DNA from 3 places in the Brevibacterium luteolum genome. Region 1 is predicted to be linked to each of the others. Evidence: predicted binding sites of a transcription regulator. Region 1 holds the regulator's gene; each other region holds the start of a gene.
The links. Region 1 encodes LexA, which represses DNA repair genes until DNA is damaged. Its sites were predicted from a motif close to TCGAACANNTGTTCGA; they were not measured.

Region 1 (7,394 bases):
GTCGTGATAGATCACGGAGGTCTGTCCGGCGAAGCGCTCGATGAGCGCGCGTGTCAGCGTCGTCTTTCCGCTGCCGGTGCCGCCGGCAATACCGATGGTGAATGATCGGCTCACGATTCTTCTCCCCCGTCTGATGATCCGTCCCAGCCTATCGGCTGCTGGGTGTGTGCGCTTGTGTGCCGGTCGGCTCAGTTCCGGCTGGGTTCGGCTGCGGTGAGTGTGATCGCCAGCGAGTCGACGAGGCTGACGAACTCCTCGTGTGCGCTCAGCTTCTGCTGGAAGGCCGCCAGCTCCGCCTGCTCGGGTCGTCGGCTGACTCTGAGGACGAGCCGGATCTCCGGGCCGGAGACATGGACGCTGCCGCTGCCGGGCTGCACGCCGACAGCCGCGATGAAGTCGCTGCCGGCGGCTGCCGCTCCTGCGGCTTTGGCCACTCGCTGATCGGCCCACGCCGGATGCCAGTTGTGTCCTTGGACGAAGGACCACAGGGCGGTGCGGCGCAGCAGGAAGGCGTGTGGGCTGCCGGGGTCGATGACCACGAGCTGGGAGTCCTCTTCGATCGCGGCGACACACAGCCGTTCGCTTTCGATCGGCACTGGGCGGGCCTCATCGGCCCACTGGGTCAGGGTGGGGATGTCGGTGAATGCCGGGGTGCACTCCCGGCCGTCTTCGGCAGCCAGGCGCACCATCGCCATCTCCGACTTGTTGTCGTGGACGTGCCCGCGCTCGTCGACAGTGTGCTCGACAGCTGCCGGCACGACGGGTGCGTAGATGCGCACCTGTGCAAGCGCCGCGAGGACATCGCGGTGGCGCTGCGGGTCCAAGGGCGCGGCTGCCACCGCCTGGAGCGCGCTCAGCAGGCTCTCATCGGCTTCTCCTGTGTCACCGGAGAAGGGATTGGGCTTGAGGTCGCGGCCCTCCCATGGGATGCCTGCCGAGTCGGCGCCGCCTGCTGCGATGTGCGGTGGCAGCGGACGGCTGCCCGGCTGCGGATCGGTCATCAGCGTCCTGCGACTTCGAGAGCTTCCTGGAGGGTGAATTTGCCGGCGTAGAGGGCCTTGCCGACGATGGCTGAGTCCACGCCGAGGGGCACGAGTTCGCGGATGGCGCGCAGGTCATCGAGGCTGGAGACGCCTCCGGAGGCGACGATCGGCTTGTCGGTGCGCGAGGCGATGTCGCGAAGCAGTTCGGTGTTCGGTCCCTGCAGTGTTCCGTCCTTGTTGACGTCGGTGACGACGTAGCGGCTGCAGCCGGCTTCCTCGAGCTGGGCGAGGATCTCGTAGAGGTCGCCGCCCTCCTTGGTCCAGCCGCGGGCGGCCAGGGTCGTACCGCGCACGTCGAGGCCGATGGCGATCCGGTCGCCGTAGGCGGCGATGACCTCGGCCGTCCAGCTGGGGTTCTCCAGCGCTGCGGTGCCGATGTTGACGCGTTCGGCGCCGGTGTCGAGGGCACGCTCGAGCGTTTCGGTGTCGCGGATGCCGCCGGAGAGCTCGACCTTGATCGAGACGGCCTTCGTCACCTGCTTGAGCAGCGGGTAGTTGGTGCCGCGGCCGAACGCGGCATCGAGGTCGACGAGGTGGATCCATTCGGCTCCGCCGTCCTCGAACTGCTGGGCGACTTCGACGGGGTTGCCGTAGTCGGTTTCGGTGCCGGCTTCTCCCTTGACCAGGCGCACGGCGGTGCCGTTGGAGACGTCGACTGCCGGCAGCAGTGTCAGGGCGGGTTCACTTGCGAGCTGTGACATGACCTCTTCTTTCATTTCTGCGCTGCGCTCAGCGCCTGAATCCAGTTGGCCAGCAGGGTCGTGCCTGCGTGACCGGACTTCTCGGGGTGGAACTGTGTGGCCCAGGTGGTGCCGTCTTCGACGGCGGCGATGAACGGGCTGTCCAGCGTGCACGTGGTGACGGCGGCTTCGGCCGGGGCTTCGGTGGCTGCGTAGGTGTGGACGAAGTAGAACCGTTCGCCGGCGATGCCGGCGAACATCTGGCTGCCTGGGGCCGCAGCGACCGTGTTCCAGCCCATGTGCGGCAGCACGGGGGCATCGAGGCGGGTGACGTTGCCCTCCCACAGCCCGATGCCTGCAGTGGTGAGACCGTGTTCGGTACCCGAGGTGTAGAGCACCTGCATGCCGACGCAGATCCCGAGCATCGGGCGCTGTTCGCGGTGCCGGGTGCGGATGACCTCGACAGCACCGGCGGATTCGAGTGCGTCCATGACGGCGGCGAAGGCGCCGACGCCGGGGACGAGCAGCCCGTCCGCGGTCGCGGCACGGTCGAGGTCGTCGGTGAGCTGCGCGGTGGCTCCAGCGCGTTCGACGGCGCGCAGGGCGGAATGGACGTTGCCTGCGCCGTAGTCGAGGACGACGATGTCGGCGCTCATGTCCGTGCGGCTCCGAGCACTCTGCTGATGCGCTGGATGGAGACTCCCAGGGCGATGGCGGCGATGACGACGCCGGCCCAGGCGACCATGCTGCCGTTGAAGACGCCGATGAAGCTGGCGACGATGCCGACGAGGGCGAGGAAGGCGACTACCATCCACAGCAGCGCGGTGCGGGCGAGTGCCTCACGGGCCGGGGTCATCGTGGCTTTGCTGGCTTCGAGCTTGGACATCTTCGAGGTGTCGAGATGGCCGTCGATGTCGCGCGGTGCGATGGTCTCCAACAGCAGCTTCTCGACCTCGGCTGGAAGGTTCGTCAGCGCAAGTCCTGCCGGCACGTCGGCTTCGCGGCTGCCGTTGCGGAAGTGCCCGGCGTCGATCTGCTCGTCGTTGCGGGCGAGCATGAGGACTTCGTGCTTGCCGGAGAGCTTCGAGATCGTCGCAGCCACGTCATTGCCCTCAGCGATGCTCGTGTCGTCGAGCACGATGGCTGAGAAGCTGCCGACCGGCACGACATCGCAGTGGATGTCGGACAGGGTGCATGCGGCGGCAAGCTGTTCGGCGCGGCCGAACGGGGTGACGATGACAGTGCGGCTCACAGGGCTCCCTTTGTGCTCGGCACGGCGGTGGTGCGGGGGTCGTCTTCGAGCGCGGTGCGCAGCGCGCGTGCGAAGGCCTTGAACTGGGCCTCGGCGATGTGGTGCGGGTCCCGGCCGGCCAGCAGCCGCAGGTGGGCGGTGATACCGGCGTGGACCGACAGCGATTCGAGGGCATGTCCGACCATCGAGCCGGTGAAGTGCCCGCCGATGAGGTGGTACTGCTGACCTTCGGGTTCGCCGGTGTGGACGAAGTAGGGGCGGCCGGAGATGTCGATGACGCAGTGCGCCAGGGCTTCGTCCAGCGGCACGGCGGCATCGCCGTAGCGGCGGATGCCGGCCTTGTCCCCCAGTGCCTCGCGCATGGCGTCGCCGATGACGATGGCGGTGTCCTCGACGGTGTGGTGGACGTCGATGTGGGTGTCGCCGGAGGCGTTGACGGTCAGGTCGCACAGCGAGTGCTTGGCCAGTGCGGTGAGCATGTGGTCGAAGAACGGCACGGTCGTCGAGATGTCAGCCTGACCGGAGCCGTCGAGGTTGATGGTGACCTCGACATTCGATTCGCTGGTGCGGCGGGTGGAGGTGGCGGTGCGGCCTGTCATAGGTTCTCCAGGGTCTCAGGGTGGGCGGCGACGATGGCGCTGATGGCCTCGATGAAAGCGGTGGTCTCCTCGGTGGTGCCCGCGTTGACGCGCAGGTGTCCGGGAATGCCGATATCGCGGATGAGCACGCCGGCGTCGAGCAGGCGCTGCCACAGCAGTCTAGTGTCGGACACGCCGCCGAAGAGCACGAAGTTCGCATCGGTCTCCGCGACGTCGAAGCCGAGCTCGCTCAGCGCGGTGACCATGCGGTCGCGCTCGGCGATGAGTGCTTCGACGTTGTCGAGCAGCACCGGGGTGTGCTCCAGTGCGGCGCAGGCTGCGGCCTGGGTCAGGGCCGAGAGGTGATATGGCAGGCGCACAAGACGCAGCGCGTCGGTTACGGCCGGGTGTGCGATGGCGTATCCGAGGCGCACGCCGGCGAAGGCGAAGGCCTTGCTCATCGTGCGTGAGACGACCAGGCGCGGGTTCTCGCGCAGCAGATGCACGGCGGTGGTGTATCCGGGCCGGGCGAATTCCGCGTAGGCCTCGTCGACGATGACGATGCCGGTGCTGGCTGCCAGCACCGCTTCGATGACCTCGGCGGACAGTCCCCCGCCTGTGGGGTTGTTCGGCGTGCACAGGAACACCACGTCGGGCTGGTGCTCGCGCACGGCTGCAGCCGCAGTCTCGGCGCTGAGGCTGAAACCCTCTCCCCGGTCGACGGCGATCCAGCGGGCTCCGGTCGACTGGGTGATGAGCGGGTGCATCGAGTAGCTCGGCACGAAGCCGAGTGCGGTGCGTCCGGGCCCGCCGAACACCTGCAGGATATGGGACAGGACCTCGTTCGAGCCGTTGGCTGCCCACAGCCAGTCGGCAGTGAGGAAGTCAGCTGGTGTCGATCCGTCGGCCGACTGGCGACGGGAGAATTCCTGCACATAGGTCAGCAGCAGCTCACGCAGGCGAGTGAATTCCCGGTCGGGGTAGCGGTTGAGGCCGCTCAGCTGCGCATCAACGGCACGGCGCACGGCATCGACGACGGCCGGCGGCACCGGATGGGAGTTCTCGTTGACGTTGAGAGCGACGTCGACGGCCAGTTGCGGCGCCCCGTAGGGCTCTTTGCCGCGCAGGTCGTCTCTGAGCGGAAGATCACTGAGCGTTAGCACCGCACCAGTCTATCGAGCAGGGACCTCAAGTTCCTGACCGGGGTGGACGACTGAGGTTTCCAGGCCATTCATCTCGATGATCGCCTGCATCGTATCGCGCGGGTCGCCACTGCCGGTCGCCTCGGTGGCGATGGTCCACAGTGACTGGCCCTGTTCGACGACGACGGTGTCGGCCGGGACGACCGGCTCGGCGCTGCCGATGGCCTGCTGAGGACGCACCATGAGCACCAGCAGTGCTGCGGCACCGGCGATGACGGCTGCCATCGCGATGGTGCGCAGCAGACGCAGACCCTGCTTGCCCCGCGGGGTCAGCCTCCACGTGCGGTGTTCTGCACCGGCGCGGCTCCACGCGTTCATCGCTGCTGTGCTCATGGTGTCCTCCTCAGATCCTGTCTTCCCTAGCAGGCTGTTGCGCTGAGTCTCCGGCCTGCCGGCTTCCCTCCGTCAGACCGGAGACTCGAACACATGTACTATTTAAGGACATATTCGAAGAAATGTCCAGTCCCTGCGAACATCTGTGCGAAAATGGATTCGAACGGAAGTTCGCGGGTCTGATGGTAAGACTGTCACCAGGCACTGACATCGCTCGCTGACCAGGAACGACGCTCGACTGCACACGGGGGAAGCAATGGCCGAACAGAAGAAGAGAGGGCGGGGACGTCCCCGCAACGAGGACATCATCTCCGAGATCGAGGAGTTCCGCGCTCGTCGGGGAATCGACGCCGAGGACTCGCTCAACATGGTCGGTGCCGACGACCGGCGTCTGACTCCCCGCCAGAAGATCGTCCTGCAGACCATCGAACAGGCCGTCATCGACAACGGCTACCCGCCGAGCATGCGCGAGATCGGCAAGGCTGCCGGGCTGGCCTCGCTCTCCAGCGTGGCCCATCAGCTCGCCCAGCTTGAGCGCCTCGGCTACCTGCGCCGCGACCCGCGCCGGCCGCGCGCCATTGAGATCGTCAATCCCGGCGACGAGGCTGCCAAGGCTGTCGAAGAGGCGTTCATCGAATCGTCGAACCTGGCCCAGGTGCCGGTGCTCGGCCGCATCGCTGCCGGCGGGCCTGTGCTGGCCGAGGAATCGGTCGAGGACGTCTTCTCGCTGCCGCGCCAGGTGGTCGGCAGCGGTGAGCTGTTCCTGCTCAATGTCGTCGGCGACTCGATGATCGAAGCTGCGATCTGCGACGGCGACTGGGTCGTCGTGCGCAAGCAGCCGACTGCTGAGAACGGTGAGATCGTCGCGGCCCTCCTCGACGATGAGGCTACCGTCAAGCGGCTGCAGCGCCGTGACGGTGTGCAGTGGCTGCTGCCGGAGAACAAGGACTACGACCCCATCGACGGCACCTACGCCACGATCATGGGCATCGTCGTCGCGGTCATCCGCCGCGTCTGAACCCACCTGCAACACAGCACTGCGGCGCCTGGTCTTCGGACCGGGCGCCGCAGTCGTCTGTGCCGTATCAGCTCACCGGCAGGATCAGTCCTCGCCGCTGGGTGCCAGCCGGCTGAGCGCATCGCGGACGAGAGCCGGGTTGTCGGTGCGCCACATCGGCGGCAGGGAAGCGAGCAGGAAACCTGCGTAGCCGGCAGTGCGCAGCCGGGAGTCGAGCACGGCGACAACACCCTGGTCCTGCACGGAGCGGATGAGCCGCCCGGCTCCCTGCGCCAGGCGCAGTGCGGCATGGGTGGCGCTGACCGTCATGAACCCGTTGGCGCCGCGCTGGGCTGCGGCATGGGTGCGGGCGAGTGCGAGCGGGTCGTCTGGGCGTGGGAAGGGGATCCGGTCGATGACGACGAGCCGGCAGGTCCGCCCGGGCACGTCGACGCCCTGCCACAGCGACATGGTGCCGAACAGGCAGGTGTCGGGTTCGGCTGCGAACCGGGAGACGAGGGCTGAGAGGGTGTCCTCGCCCTGCAGGAGTATCGGCATGGGCAGGTGTTCGCGCAGCTCGGTGGCGGCCTGTTCGGCTGCGCTCTTCGAGGAGAACAGTCCGAGGGTGCCACCGCCGGAGGCTGCGACGAGTTCGCGCAGCTCCTTCAGAGTCTCCTCACTCAGCCCTCCCCTGCCGGGCCGGGGCAGGTGGCCCGCGACGTAGAGGATCCCCTGTTTGTCGTAGGAGAACGGGGAGCCGACGTCGATCGCGTCGTAGGCCGGCGCCTCGGGCCCGGCGAGTCCGAGCGAGGCGGCGACAGGTTCGAACTTCCCGCCCAGGGCCAGGGTCGCCGAGGTGGCGATGACGGTGGCTTCGGAGAAGAGCCCGTTGCGCATCGTGCCGGCCACGCTGAGCGGAGCGACGACGAGCGAGGTGGTGGTGGTCTCGCGGAAGGTGCTGCGGTTGACCCAGGAGACGTCGTTGTTGTCCGGTTCAGCCATCCGCTCGGCGAGGTCGAAGACCTCCTGCACGCGGGCACGTGCCATCTGCCGGCCGGCGTCGGCGTCCTTGGCCTCGTTTCCGTTGGTGTCCGACAGCAGCCGGCTGGCGGCATCCCGGATCTGGCGCACCGCGACGGCGAGATCCTCGGGCCAGCGCACGATGAGTCCCTCGTTGGCGTGTTCGAGGGCGCGTTCGAGTGCACTGGCAGCACTCGTGAGGTTCTCGATGCTCGATTCCTGCGCCGAGGTGTGCTTGCGTGCCGAGGAGGCCGCCGCGTTGAGCATCGTGACGGTCAGCGAGCCGGTC
Region 2 (7,394 bases), on a different contig from region 1:
TGCCCAATGACAACATCGAGCGGGCCGTCAAGCGCGGCGCCGGACTCGACGGCGGCGGCGTCGACTACGAGACCATCATGTACGAAGGCTACGGCCCCGGTGGTGTCGCCATGCTCATCGAATGCCTGACCGACAACCGCAACCGCGCCGCCTCCGAGGTCCGGGTCGCTGTGACCCGCAACGGCGGGTCGATGGCGGATCCCGGTTCGGTCTCCTACAACTTCAACCGCAAGGGCGTCATCGTCGTCCCCGCCGAGGGCACCGATGACGAGGCGATCATGGAGGCCACCCTCGAAGCCGGCGCCGAAGAGGTCAACGACAACGGCGAGACCTTCGAGATCATCTCCGAGGCCACTGACCTCGTCGCCGTGCGCACCGCACTGCAGGAAGCCGGCATCGACTACGATTCGGCCGACGCCTCCTTCGTGCCCAACATCGAGGTGCCCCTCGACGCGGCGACCGCGGAGAAGGTCTTCAACCTCATCGACGTGCTCGAGGACTGCGATGACGTGCAGAACGTCTACTCCAACGCCGACGTCTCCGATGAGGTGCTCGCCGAGCTGAACGGCGCCTGAGCCGATGCGCGTGATGGGAGTCGACCCGGGCCTGACCCGCTGCGGCATCGGCGTCATCGACGCCGCGCGCATCCACCGGCCGGCTCTCGTCGCCGTCGATGTCATCGAGACCCCCAGCGTCAGCGCCGTCGACACCCGCCTCGGCGCGCTGGCCGATGCCTTCGACCGGTGGCTCGATGCGCACCGGCCCGATGTCGTGAGCATCGAACGGGTCTTCGCCCGCCACAACGTCTCCACCATCATCGGCACCGCGCAGGCCTCCGGGCTGACGATGGGCCTGGCCGCCCGCCGCGGCATCCCCGTGGCCATGCACACCCCGTCCGAGGTCAAAGCCGCGGTCACCGGCAGCGGCCGGGCCGGCAAGGCGCAGGTGACGAACATGGTCACCCGGATCCTGCGGCTTAACGCCCCCGTCAAGCCCGCCGACGCCGCCGACGCCCTGGCCCTGGCGATCTGCCACCTGTGGCGCGGTGCCGGATCTGCCGGCTCGACCCCAGGCGCGACGAAGGACGTCGACACCCGGCAGGGTGCTGGCCGGCAGGGCAGCTCGCTGACCCCGGCCCAGCAACAGTGGGCGGCAGCCCTCAAGAGCGCCGGAACGCCGCGTCGCCGGTGACACCGGGCCCGAGGCGTGCTGGCCTCGGCACACGCCGGAGCCGAGGTGCCCGGTTCCGTCCGTGCGACCGGCTAGAGTGGTATTCGTACATACGTTCACACCTGGAGCTTGAGTGATCACCTACCTTTCGGGCACGGTCGCCAGCGTGCGCCCCGACAGCCTCACCGTCGTCACCGCCGGCATCGGCCGCCGCGTCTTCGCCACCCCGGCCCTGACCTCTGGCGTGCGCCACGGCCAGGACATCGAACTGCACACCGTGCTTGTCGTCCGCGAGGACTCACTGACCCTCTTCGGATTCGGCGACGCCGCCGAACGCGACCTGTTCGAAACCCTGCAGACGATCTCCGGCATCGGCCCGCGCCTCGCCCTGGCAGTCCTCTCGGTGCTCAGCCCCGAGGAGCTGAGCCAGGCGATCGCCGATGAGAACCAGGCCGCACTGACCAAGGTGCCCGGCATCGGCAAGAAGGTCGCCGCCCGGCTCATGCTCGAACTGGCCGGCAAGCTCACCTCCTTCCCGCAGCCGTCAGGCACAGCTGCCGCATCCGCGGCCCCGGCCGGCGGTGCCGATGCGGTCTCCGCGCAGGTCGTCGAGGGACTCGTCAACCTCGGGTGGCGGCAGGCGCAGGCGGAGAAGGCCGTGGCCGACACCCGCGCAGAGTTCGACACCGAACCGACGACACCTGAACTGCTCAAGGCCACCCTCAAGTCCATCGGCGGGCGCGTATGAGCGAACCGAGCTACGAAGTCGAGTTCACCGGAGACGACCTCACCGGTGCCGAAAGCGCACGCCTGACCGGCGCCGGGGCCGATGACGCCGAACGAGCAGCCGAGGTCGCGCTGCGCCCGCGGGGCCTGAAGGACTTCACTGGACAGCCGCAGGTGCGCGAACAGCTCTCCCTCGTCCTCGACGCCGCAGCTGCCCGCAACCGCTCCCCCGACCATGTGCTGCTCTCCGGCCCGCCGGGACTGGGCAAGACCACCCTGGCGATGATCATCGCCCATGAGCTCGGCACCCAGATCCGCGTCACCTCGGGCCCGGCCGTCCAGCACGCCGGCGACCTCGCAGCGATCCTGTCCTCGCTCGAAGAGGGCGAAGTGCTCTTCATCGACGAGATCCACCGGGTCGCCCGCGCCGCCGAGGAGATGCTCTACGTCGCCATGGAGGACTTCCGCGTCGACGTCATCGTCGGCAAAGGACCCGGCGCTACCGCCATCCCGCTCGACCTGCCGCCCTTCACCCTGGTCGGGGCGACCACCCGCTCCGGCTTGCTGCCGGCACCGCTGCGCGACCGCTTCGGGTTCACCGGCCACCTCGACTTCTACTCCGAAGGGGACCTGCACACTGTGCTGCGACGCTCAGCCCAGATGCTCGACATCGAAGCTGATGCCGCCGGTCTGCAGGAGATCGCCACCCGCTCCCGCGGCACCCCGCGCATCGCCAACCGGCTGCTGCGCCGAGTGCGCGACTGGGCACAGGTCCGCGGCCGCGGCGTCGTCGACTACGACGCCGCACGCGCCGCACTCAAGGTCTACGAAGTCGACGAGCGCGGACTCGACCGGCTCGACCGCGCTGTGCTGCGCGCCCTCTGCGAGCGTTTCGACGGCGGACCTGTCGGCCTGCGCACCCTGGCCGTGTCCGTAGGGGAGGAGCCGGAGACCGTCGAAGAGGTCGCCGAACCGTTCCTCGTGCGCGAAGGACTCATCTCCCGCACCCCGCGCGGACGCATCGCCACAGGTCAGGGCTGGCGACACCTCGGGCTACCCCCGAAGGACGCCGAACGGGCTCTCTTCGAGTTCACAGACGACGATTAGTGATTGCCGCCGCGTCGCCACTAGACTGACTTCTTGGCTATAGCCCCGTCATATCGAAAGGCTGATCTCACTCGTGGATCCCACAACACTCATCTTCCTTGGCCTCGGCGCCCTCATGCTGTTCTTCCTGTTCAGCAGCCGCAAGAAGCAGAGGGCCCGCCAGGAGAGCATCAAGTCCAATCTGGTGCCCGGTGCCGAGGTGATGACGACGTTCGGTGTGTACGGAACCGTGCTCACCGTCTCGCCGGAGGACCACATCGTCACGATCGAGAGCGGTCCCGGCACTGTGCTGCGCATCCACCAGCAGGCCATCGGCCACATCGAGCCGGCCGCCGGTGTCGCCACCGACGGGCTGTCCGATGACACCGCTGCCGCTGATGCCGACCGCGACCTGCCTGCCGATGACACGCTGGCCTCCGATGACCGCCTGGCGGACGACCGCTTCGACGACTCGGATCGCCTCGACAACTACCGCGGCGGCAACTACGGCGGCGGCGACTACACGTCCGACAACGACCTCGATGACCCGCGCCGCGATGACCGCGGTGACGACTTCAAGGCCTGATCACATCCCAACGAAAGATCCCCTGTGTCAACTTCCGCAGACAAGCCCCGTCCGGGACTGCGCTTTGCGTGGCTGACGATCTTCACGCTGGCCCTCGTCGCCCTCATCGGCGGCGGGGCCATCTGGTCGAACGCCTCCTGGACCCCGAAGCTCGCCCTCGACCTCGAAGGCGGCACCTCCATCATCCTCGAGCCGCAGCTGGAGGATCAGCGCATCACCCAGGAGCAGCTCGAGCAGGCGGTGGCGATCATCCGCCAGCGCGTCGACTCCACTGGTGTGTCCGAAGCTGAGATCACCACGCAGGGCGACCGCAACATCATCGTCAACCTGCCGGGCAACCCGGACGAGCAGACCCGTGAGCTCGTCCGCTCCTCGGCACAGATGGTGTTCCGCCGTGTTGCCGTCGTCGCACCTCCCGAGCCGGACACCGGCGAGCAGCCTGCCGAAGAGCAGGGCGAGGAGGGCAACGACGCCACCGATGAGGAGAAGAAGCAGCTCGAGGAGCTGCTCAAGGACCAGGGCAATGAAGAGGCCCCCGCGGAAGAAGAGCCAGCACAGGGCGGCGCCGGTTCAGTGACCGGCACTGAAGGTGCCGACGTCACGGCCCAGCAGCCCAGCGATGCCGGCACCGTGCCCGGCCCGGCCGGCAACCCCGGCGACGCTGAGGATGCCGAGTCCGGTCAGGGCACCGTCAAGGAAGGCGAGTTCCCGCGCTTCGATCCGCAGACCGACCAATCGTGGCTGACCCCGGAGATCCTGCAGACCTTCCAGGAACTCGACTGCACCAAGGAAGAGAATCGCATCGGCGGCGAAGCAGCCCCTGACGACCAGCCGGTTGTCGCCTGCGACCAGAGCGGTGCGGCGAAGTACGTGCTCGGACCCGTCGAGTTCGACGGCTCCCACATCACCGACGCCGAGTTCACCTTCGAGACGACCGCACAGGGCGCCCAGACGAACCGCCCGGCAGTATCCATGACGCTCGACAACTACGGCGCTGAGGCCTTCAGCCAGATCTCCGGCAAGCTCACCGGCCTGCAGGAGCCCTACAGCCAGTTCGCGATGGTGCTCGACGGCCAGGTGCTCTCAGCACCGCGTTCCCAGGCACACATCACCGACGGCCGGATGATCATCACCGGTCAGTTCACCGTCGAGGAAGCCGAGACCCTGGCCAGCCAGCTGAAGAACGGCTCCCTGCCGATCAGCTTCCAGGTCCAGAGCGAACAGCAGATCTCACCCACCCTGGGTGCCGACTACCTCGCCAAGGGCCTGCTGGCCGGCGGTATCGGTCTGCTGCTCGTCGTCGGATACTCGCTCATCCAGTACCGCGTGCTCGGACTGGTGACGGTCTCCAGTCTCGCTGTCGCCGGTGTGCTGACGTATCTGCTCTTGCTGTTCGTCACCTGGCGCTACGGCTACCGGCTGTCACTGGCCGGTGTCGCCGGTCTCATCGTCGGCATCGGCATGACAGCGGACTCGTTCATCGTCTACTTCGAGCGCATCCGAGACGAGCTGCGCTCCGGGCGCAAGCTCACAAGCGCCGTCGAGATCGGCTGGGATCGCGCCAAGCGCACGATCTTCGCCTCGAAGGCCGTCAACATGCTCGCCGCCGTCATCCTCTACATCCTCGCCGTCGGCAGCGTGCGCGGCTTCGCATTCACGCTCGGCCTCACGGTCATCGTCGACGTCATCCTCGTCATCCTCTTCACCCACCCGATGCTGCAGGTGCTGGCCCGCACCCACTTCTTCGGACACGGCCACCCGTGGTCGGGCATGGACCCGCGCCAGCTCGGCGTCAAGATGGCCGCCTACCGCGGTGCGATGGGCCTGGATCTGGAGAAGGCGAAGGAGAAGTCGAAGAAGCGCGGCTCCTACAAGGAGGCCAAGCGCCGTCAGGCCAGCATCGACAAGCGCTCCGGCTCATCGACGCGCGCCAGCCGGAAGTCCACCGGCACACTCACCGCCGACCGTTCAGAGCTCTCGATCGCCGAGCGCAAGGCGCTGCGCGAGAAGGAAGCCCGCGAACGCGAAGCCGGTGCTGACGCCGATGAGGCACGCACCGACAGCGACGACGTCACTGCCGGAGCAGGACGAAAGGACGGTGATGCCCGATGATGCGCTCGTTCTTCGCCTGGGGCAATGACCTGCACTCGGGCCGCACCTCGATCCCGTTCATCAAGCGCTCGAAGCTGTGGCTGGGCATCGCGATCGCCCTCATGATCGCCTCGCTCATCGTACCGCTGCTGGGCGGATTCAACCTCGGCATCGCCTTCAAGGGCGGTTCCCAGTTCCAGATCGCCAACACCTCGGACACCTCCGAGCAGCACGCTCACGACGCAGTTGCGGAGGTCGTCGGCAACAACGTCTCGACCACGGTCGTGCCGACCTCGGACACGTCCATCAAGATCGACACCGACCAGCTGACCGACGATCAGATGCAGCAGGTCCGTGACGCGCTCGTGACGTCGTACAACGTCGAGAACGCCGACGTCACTTCGAACTTCGTCGGCCCGAAGTGGGGTCAGGACGTGACTGAGAAGATGACGCGCGCACTCGTCATCTTCGTCGCGATCGCGATGCTCGTGATGGCGATCTACTTCCGCACCTGGAAGATGTCACTGGCAGCGATCCTCGGTCTCGTCTTCGTCATGGTCGTCACGATGGGCATCTACTCCGCCCTCGGCTTCGAAGTCACCCCGGAGGCGATCATCGGCTTCCTCACCGTGCTCAGCTTCTCGCTGTACGACACAGTGGTGGTCTTCGACAAGATCCGCGAGAACACCGAGGACTTCAAGGAGAACAACCGCATGAAGTTCTCCGAGCTCGTCAATCTCGGCGTCAACCAGACGACCGTGCGCTCGATCAACACCTCGATGATCTCGGTGCTGCCGATCGCAGCGATCCTCTTCATCGGCGTGTTCCTGCTCGGCGCCGGCACCCTGACCGACATCGCGCTCTCGCTGTTCATCGGCACGATCGTCGCTGCCGCCTCGACCCTGTTCGTCGCCTCGCCGCTGTACAACCTGCTGCGGCAGAACGAACCGGCCGTCAAGGAGCAGGAGGCGATGGTCGACGAGCACCGCCGCAAGCGCGGACTGCCCGACCGCCCACCCGTGCTGTTCGAGGACGTGCGCGCCTGATCCGCATCAGCGAACACGCTCGCCTCGCCCGCGCACAGCACAGAAGCGCGTAAGATAGACAGACCATGGCAGGAATGCTCTCCTGTCATGGTCTGTTGATTATGTGACGAAGGGAGCGACACGTGGCCGACACCACCGGTGAGTCCACGCGCAGGCCGCGCGGCATCTCCCGCCTGGCCTTCTGGACGGCCCGCTCCCAGCATGCCCCGCAGCACCCGAAGGCCCTCGGCCCGCTGCTGCAGGCAGTCGCCCACAACCATCCCAAGGACGATGTCGAGCTCATCGTCCGGGCCTACCGCACCGCCGAGAAATGGCATCGCGGCCAGATGCGCAAGAGCGGCGACCCCTACATCACCCACCCGGTCGCGGTCGCCACCATCCTCGCCGAGATCGGCATGAACTCCTCGACGCTGGCCGCAGCGCTGCTGCACGACACCGTCGAGGACACCGAGTACAGCCTCGACCAGCTGCGCGAGGACTTCGGCGACGAGATCGCCCTCATGGTCGACGGCGTCACCAAGCTCGACAAGATCGAATACGGCGCAGCCACGCAGTCCGAGACCGTGCGCAAGATGATCCTGGCGATGTCCAAGGACATCCGGGTGCTCGTCATCAAGCTCGCCGACCGGCTGCACAACGCCCGCACGTGGAAGTACGTGCCGGCCGCCTCGAGCCAGAAGAAGGCCAAG
Region 3 (7,394 bases), on a different contig from region 1:
GGCTGGCCGAGGCGGGCTGGGTGCGGGATCGAGGCGGCCAGCGAGTCCTGGGCGGCCTGCGGCAGGCCGGCCATCATCGGGGTCATGAAGATGCCCGGGGCGATCGTGACGACGCGGATGAGCGAGCTGGCCAGCTCACGGGCCATCGGCAGGGTCACGGCGTGCACGCCGCCCTTGGAGGCGGAGTAGGCGATCTGGCCGATCTGGCCGTCGAAGGCCGCGACCGAGGCGGTGTTGATGATGACACCGCGCTCCTCACCGTCGGCCTCCTGCTGCTGCATGGCGGCAGCGGCGAGCCGGCAGACGTTGACGGTGCCGACGAGGTTGATGTTGATGACCTTGGCGAAGTCGTCGAGGCCCAGCGGGCCGCGCTTGCTCACGAGCTTGCCGGGGGTGGCGACGCCGGCGCAGTTGACGACGACCCGCAGGTTGCCCAGCGAGGTGGCCAGGTCGACGGCCTTCTGGACGTCGTCTTCGCTGGTGACGTCGGCTGCGACGAAGTGGGCCTTGTCGCCGAGCTCGGCGGCGGCGGCTTCACCGGCTTCGGCGTTGAGGTCGAGCAGGACGACGGTGGCACCAGCATTCAGCAGGCGTTCGGCGGTCGCACGGCCGAGACCGGAGACACCTCCGGTGACGAGGGCGACGGCGTTGTTGAGTTCCATTGCGGTGTGATTCCTTTCACTCACGGGGCACGCTGAGCACTATACCGACCACCTGCCTGCGTTCCCTCCGGCGGTCCCGGCCAGGCCCCGAACCGGTCCCGGCCCAGTCCCAGCGATGATCCTTACCGCGCCCGAGGCGGTGGTGATCAGAAGGTCAGCAGGTCGCGGTCTTCGAGGTGGCCGAGTTCGTTTCCGGTGAGCATGACCGCCCGGTCGGCAGCGAAGCGCACCCGGGTGATCCCGGCATGGGCGGGCCGGAAGAGGAAGTCGGCCTCCAGCCCGTACTCCTCAGCGAGAAAGGCGTTGATGACCCCGCCGTGGCAGGCGATGGCGATTGCCTGCGGGTGCGGGACCGGTTCACCATTCTGCTCAGCCGCCGCGCGGGCCTGTGCCGCAGTGCCCGGCTCGGGCAGGTGCCGGCTGGCCAGCTCCCAGATCGCGGTGTGCACGCGGGTGCGGAAGGCCTGCGAGCCCTCGCCCAGCGGCAGGGCATCCCACTTGCGGGTGCGCACCATCGTCTCCGCCGCCTCGGCCGCGGCCTGGGCTCCGACGGCCTGTTCGAAGCTGAGGTGGGCGGGCACCTGCTGGAAGATCCCCACCTCGGCCAGCCGCTCATCGACCCCGACGCCGAGGCGGTGGCGGGCGGCGATCGCGGCGGCCGTGTCATGGGCGCGGGCGAGCTGAGAGGCGTAGACCGCCGTGATCGGGTGGGCGGCCAGGGCGTCGGCGGCGGCCTCGGCCTGGGCGCGGCCGGTATCTGACAGCGGCGGGTCGTAGGAGGCGGCCTCCGGGGCGTCGGGGCCGGGCCGGGTCTGCTGGCCGTGGCGGATGATGAATACATCGAGGCAGTCGGTGCCGCGGGTCAGCAGGGCGGCGCCGAGGGTGCGGCCGAGGAAGCTGCTCATCGTCTGCCGGTGATGAGGTCGAGTCCGGCGAGGGCGAGCTCTTCGACACCGTGGCCGGCCTGTTCGGGGTCGAAGCCGGTGTCGCCCATCTGGCCTTTGAGGATGCGGGTGTAGACGCCTTCGGAGATGCAGGCGAGCTTCCACAGTGCGAAGCCGGCATAGTAGTCGACGTGGGCGGCCTCCCGGGCGGCGGATTCCTCGTAGCGGGCGATGAGCTCGGACTTCTCCGGGAAGCCCTCGGCGACACTCGGCACCCAGATGTGGGTGAGCTTCGGGTCCGAGTACAGCATCGCGACGAGATAGCCGAGGTCGGTGACGACCTCGCCGATGGCTGAGAGCTCCCAGTCGACTATCGCGGCGATCTCGCCGGCAGGGGTGAAGATCGCGTTGTTGGGTTTGAAGTCGCCGTGGACGAGGCCGACGGCGGCCTGGGAGTCATCGGGCATGCGGGCGACGAGCTCAGCGTGGACCTCGCGGATGGCCGGCAGGTCGCGAGTGGTGATCGCCTCGTACTGGCCCAGCCAGCGGCGCAGCTGGCGTTCGACGAAGCCGCCGGGCCGGCGCAAGTCGCCCAAGCCGACGTCATCGATGTCGACGCGGTGGATGGCGGCGAGTGAGTCGACGAGGTTGAAGGCGGTCTGCCGGCGCTGGTCAGCAGGGATGCGACCGAGGTCGTCGGGGGTGTTGAGGGGGAAGCCGGCGCAGTGGTCCATGAAGACGAAGGGGACGTCGAGGACGTTCTCATCGTCGACGATGTTCAAGACGTTGACGACCGGCACGTCGGTGTCCTTCAGCGCCGCCATGATGCGGCCTTCGCGGGCGACGTTGTGGGCGCTGCCGCCGGTGTGGCCCAGCGGCGGGCGGCGCAGCACCCAGCGGGGCTCACCGTCATGCCGGACCGTGTAGGTGAGGTTCGACCGGCCGACCGACATGACCTCATAGCTGAGCCTGCCGGGGTCGGCACCGTGGTGTTCGGCGATCCATGCACCGACCCGCTCGGCGTCGATGCCTGCCGGGACTGAGCTGTGCTCCGGCTGCTGCTCCTTGTCGACCACCCTAAACCTCCTTGTGAACAAACGTTCGTCTACATTCAAAATATGGAGGCCGGGCGGCCGCTGTCAAGAGGACCACCCGCACGCAGGCACCCGCCGGCGACCGGCACCTCGGGCACGGCGGCCGGCCACCGCCTCGGGCACGGATGAAGAAATTGAGCGATTGCTCGATAGAATGCCCGCTAGACTGAAAGCGGGCCACGACGAGGTGCGCCGCCCCGGCTGCCGCCTGCGCCGCCTGGCCCCCGCGAATCGAGACACGTCAGGAGCCAGCATGCGATCGTCCAACGGCAGGTCCGTCATCCTCACCGCCGCCCGCAACACCTTTGCCAAGAAGGGCTTCGACGGCGCCTCGATCCGCGACATCGCCCAAGAGGCGGACCTGAGCCTGTCGGCACTGTACTACTACTTCCCCTCGAAGCAGGATGCCCTCTTCGAGCTCATCCGCTCGGCGTTTGCCGGCTACATCGAAACCGCCACCCGTGTCATCGCCGACGCCGGGGACCACCCGATCGACCAGACCGCAGCTATCGTCCGGCTGCTCGTGCGCTACCGGGCGCACAACCAGCTCATCTCCCGGGTCGTCGTCCGCGATGCCGAACGCCTGGATGCGGAGAAGTTCGAGGTCATCCACGAACAGCAGCGCGCCTCCCGTGCAGTGCTCAACGACCGGATCGCCGCCGGCGTGACGGCCGGGGTATTCGACGTCGATGACGCTGAGCTGGCCGGCCGGGCGGTGCTCTCGATCTGCAATTCGATCGCACTGTGGTACCGCGCGGACGGGCCGATCAGCGTGGCCGAACTGGAGCGGACGTATCTGCAGTACTGCCTGCGGCTGCTCGGCCACTCCCCCGATGACACCGAGCTCGACCGGCTCATGGACCAGCCGCTGGCGGTTGCCGAGGAGCTCGATTTCATCGCCCAGCCCGCCGACTGAACCGGCCGCCCGCGGGCCTGCGGAGCGTCGGCCCAGACGGACGCCCGGGCCGCTTTCCCTGCGTTAGGACATTCAGGCTGACCTGAGTGAAACGTATCTGCTGGCGGGTAGATAATGGGTACATGTCCCGTATCACATGCCCCATTCTGGCCCAGCGGGTGACGAGCGCTGACGAGGCCGCGACCCACATCAGCAACGGCGACAACGTCGCCATGAGCGGCTTCACCGGCTCCGGCTATCCCAAAGCCGTCCCCGGTGCACTCGCCGAGCAGATCGCGAAAGCGCACGCCGCCGGCGACGAGTTCAGCATCGGGTTGCTCACCGGCGCCTCGACCGCACATGAGCTCGACGGAGTGCTCGCCGAGTCCAAGGGCGTGCATCTGCGGGCGCCGTTCAACACGGATCCGGACATGCGCGCAGGCATCAATTCCGGAGAGGTCGAATACGTCGACACCCACCTGAGCCACCTGGCCCAGCAGGTGTGGTTCGGCTTCTACGGCAACCTCGATGTTGCCGTTGTCGAGGTCGCGGCGGCGCTGCCCAACGGGCTGCTCGTGCCGTCCTCTTCGGTCGGAAATGACAAGACCTGGCTCGACCTGGCCGACAAGGTCATCATCGAAGTCAACTCCTGGCACCCGCGGGCCTTCGAAGGCTTCCACGACGTCTACTACGGCACCAAGCTGCCCCCGCACCGCAACCCGATCCAGATCCTGGAGCCCACCCAGCGCATCGGCGATCCGTACCTGCGCGTCGACCCGGACAAGGTCGTCGCCGTCGTCGAGACCAATGCTCCGGACCGCGACAACACCTTCGCCCCGGTCGATGCGAAGTCCGAGGCAATGGCCGGGTACCTCATCGACTTCCTGCGCCACGAGGTCAAGGCTGGGCGGATGCCGAAGAATCTGCTGCCGCTCCAGTCCGGTGTCGGCAACGTCGCCAACGCCGTGCTCGAAGGCCTGGCCGACTCCGAGTTCGAGCATCTCCACTCCTACACCGAGGTGATGCAGGACAACCTGCTCAAACTCATCGACACCGGGAAGATGGATTCGGTTTCGGCGACCGCATTCAGCCTCTCGCGCGAGGTAGCTGAGAAGTTCAACGCCAACGCTGAGTCGTACAAGGGCAAGATCCTGCTGCGCACCCAGGAGATGTCGAACCATCCGGAGATCATCCGCCGGCTTGGGGTCATCGCGATCAACGGGATGGTCGAAGCCGACATCTACGGCAACGTCAACTCCACCCATGTGCTCGGCGCGAAGATGATCAACGGCATCGGCGGCTCCGGCGACTTCGCCCGCAACGCCTTCCTCAACTTCTTCGTCTCACCCTCGACCGCCAAGGACGGGGCGATCTCGTCGATTGTGCCGATGGCCTCGCATGTCGATCACACCGAGCACGACGTCCACGTCGTCATCACCGAGAACGGCATCGCCGATCTGCGCGGGGCCGCCCCGCGCCGGCGTGCGAAGAGGATCATCGACAACTGCGCCCACCCGGACTACCGCGAGCGCCTGCACGACTACCTCGACCGCGCCTGGGCCGCCTCCGAGGGGGCCCGCCACACCCCGCACCTGCTCGATGAGGCGCTGAGCTGGCACCGAAGTCTGCGCGACACCGGCCGCATGTGAGGCGACCGGTGCCTCGGGAGCGGTGACCGGCGCCTCGGGAGCGGTTGTGCCAGTCTCGACACACAGCCGGGCAGCGGCGTGGAATCGGCTCACGGCTCGGTTACGATCGAAGCGACAATGAGCCGCCCGGCTCAACCCCGCCGATTTCGCAGGGAGGGACCATGAGTCAGCACGATCAGCCGATGCGCGACGGGCATCGCCCGCCGCCGCCGATCGTCGGCGTGCAGGTGCCCTCCAGCGGGGTCAGCACTCCGCCGCATCCTGGTTTCAGCGCGGCAACCCCACCGCACCATGGGGGCCGTGTCCCCAGCGCACCAACAGGAGGACCATCCATGACCGATACCCCATCCCAGCCCGGCGGCTCACCGCAGCCGTACGGCCAGCCTGCCGGTAGCCAGCCCGGCGGCCCGGTCGCTCAGCAGCCCGGCCAGGGCCCCAGCTCCGGTTACGGCGCCCAGACCTATGGCAGCCCGCAGCCCGGCGCCGGCTACGGCGGCACCCCGCAGAAGTCCTACATCCTCACGTGGGTCTTCGCCCAGTTCCTCGGCAGCTGGGGCATCGACCACTTCTACCTCGGCAAGATCGGCACCGGTGTGGCCAAACTCCTGACCGCCGGCGGCCTGGGCATCTGGTCGATCATCGACGTCTTCCTCACGATCTTCGGCAAGCGCACCGACTCCGAAGGCCGTCCGCTCGAAGGCTACGAGGAGCACCGGAAGATCACGATGATCATCTCGATCATCCTCATCGTGCTCGGTGTGCTGTCGTCGATCGTCTGGATCATCATCGTCATCGCCGCAGCGGCATCCTCGCCGGCGGTGTACAACGGCTGATCACCCGGCTGCGGTGAGTCCTCGCCGCAGCCACCGGATCGCGTGAGCGGCCGGGACGGGCACTGTGCTCGTCCCGGCCGCTGCGCGATTCGCCCCCTGTCGGCTTGTGGGTGCGGCGATTAGAATGACCGGCATGAGTATTCCAAGCTGCAGCATCACTGAGATCCCCGAGGGTGCCAACATCCTCGATGTCCGCGAAGACGATGAGTTCGCCGCCGGTCATATCGACGGCGCTCAGCACATCCGGCTCTCCGACCTGCCGGTGCGCTACGGCGAGGTGCCGATGGACGAGGACGTCTACGTCATCTGCCGCTCCGGCGGGCGCTCGCGCACGGCGACCGAATGGCTGAACAAGAACGGCTTCGATGCCATCAGCGTCAACGGCGGCATGGGTGCCTGGCACCTCGACAACGACCGTCCGATCGTCAGTGATACCGACGAAGAACCGCACGTCAAGTGACCCCGCAGCGGCATGCCGACTCGCCGCCCAACCACTGCCTCGAGCGCGGTGTTCTCACGAACTGGGACGCCGCACCCGAGGTGGTCTCGGCCTGCCGGCCGCATGGCGAGATGATTCAGCTTTCGGCTACGCTTCAGCGCGGCGCTCTGAGAAAGTGTGTCTATGAATGTTCGTGCAGGAGAACCCGCAGCTGAGTCGGATCTGGTCTCAATCCCCGATCTGCTCGATGACTACCACGACATCGTCCCCGATTCGAGTGATCCCGCCCAGCGGGTGAGCTTCGGGACGTCGGGGCACCGAGGCAGTTCGAGTGCCGGGTCGTTCAACGAAGCGCACATCACCGCGATCACGGCCGCGATCGTGGAGTATCGCAGGGAGCAGGGATACACCGGCCCGCTCTACCTGGCCCGGGACACCCATGCGCTGTCCGAGCCGGCGCTGCTGACGACCCTGGAGGTGCTCGCGGCCGCCGAAGTGCCGACCATGATCGATGAGCGCGACGGCTATACCCCCACCCCGGTGCTCTCGCACGCGATCCTCAAGCACAACGCCTCGCGCGGCAGCACGCAGGGCCTGGCCGACGGCATCGTCATCACGCCCTCGCACAACCCGCCGTCGGACGGCGGCTTCAAGTACAATCCCCCACACGGCGGGCCAGCCGGCTCATCGGTGACCGCCTGGATCGAGAACCGGGCGAACGAACTGCTCGAGGCCGGCTGGGAGAGGATTCCCCGGCAGGCGTTCCAGCGGGCCTTCCACCTCGATGAGACACTGAACTTCGACTTCACCTCCAGCTATGTCGACGACCTGGAGAAGGTCATCGACGTCACTGCGATCCGCGACTCCGGGCTGCACATCGGCGCCGACCCGATGGGCGGAGCGGCTGCGGACTACTGGCCGATCATCGCCGATCGCCT

Region 2: the regulator LexA is predicted to act here: its motif matches at 1,275-1,290, upstream of ruvA (Holliday junction branch migration protein RuvA).
Region 3: the regulator LexA is predicted to act here: its motif matches at 2,636-2,651, upstream of M3C25_RS06935 (TetR-type transcription factor C-terminal domain-containing protein).

What each region holds. Positions count from the first base shown of each region.
Region 1 covers NZ_JALXPM010000033.1:20,435-27,828, reverse strand. The annotation lists gene udk (uridine kinase) at 1-114, opposite strand, end outside; gene M3C25_RS09265 (SseB family protein) at 189-1,001, opposite strand; gene priA (bifunctional 1-(5-phosphoribosyl)-5-((5-phosphoribosylamino)methylideneamino)imidazole-4-carboxamide isomerase/phosphoribosylanthranilate isomerase PriA) at 1,001-1,744, opposite strand; gene hisH (imidazole glycerol phosphate synthase subunit HisH) at 1,756-2,379, opposite strand; gene M3C25_RS09250 (hypothetical protein) at 2,376-2,975, opposite strand; gene hisB (imidazoleglycerol-phosphate dehydratase HisB) at 2,972-3,574, opposite strand; gene M3C25_RS09240 (histidinol-phosphate transaminase) at 3,571-4,716, opposite strand; gene M3C25_RS09235 (LysM peptidoglycan-binding domain-containing protein) at 4,726-5,088, opposite strand; gene lexA (transcriptional repressor LexA) at 5,456-6,106, shown strand; gene M3C25_RS09225 (ATP-dependent DNA helicase) at 6,191-7,394, opposite strand, start outside.
Region 2 covers NZ_JALXPM010000002.1:42,496-49,889, forward strand. The annotation lists gene M3C25_RS00850 (YebC/PmpR family DNA-binding transcriptional regulator) at 1-575, shown strand, start outside; gene ruvC (crossover junction endodeoxyribonuclease RuvC) at 580-1,191, shown strand; gene ruvA (Holliday junction branch migration protein RuvA) at 1,304-1,918, shown strand; gene ruvB (Holliday junction branch migration DNA helicase RuvB) at 1,915-3,003, shown strand; gene M3C25_RS00870 (preprotein translocase subunit YajC) at 3,077-3,568, shown strand; gene secD (protein translocase subunit SecD) at 3,593-5,680, shown strand; gene secF (protein translocase subunit SecF) at 5,680-6,705, shown strand; gene M3C25_RS00885 (RelA/SpoT family protein) at 6,828-7,394, shown strand, end outside.
Region 3 covers NZ_JALXPM010000021.1:24,090-31,483, reverse strand. The annotation lists gene M3C25_RS06950 (SDR family NAD(P)-dependent oxidoreductase) at 1-662, opposite strand, end outside; gene M3C25_RS06945 (histidine phosphatase family protein) at 809-1,567, opposite strand; gene M3C25_RS06940 (phosphotransferase family protein) at 1,564-2,622, opposite strand; gene M3C25_RS06935 (TetR-type transcription factor C-terminal domain-containing protein) at 2,894-3,556, shown strand; gene scpC (succinyl-CoA:acetate CoA-transferase ScpC) at 3,679-5,184, shown strand; gene M3C25_RS06925 (TM2 domain-containing protein) at 5,517-6,017, shown strand; gene M3C25_RS06920 (rhodanese-like domain-containing protein) at 6,151-6,477, shown strand; gene pgm (phosphoglucomutase (alpha-D-glucose-1,6-bisphosphate-dependent)) at 6,640-7,394, shown strand, end outside.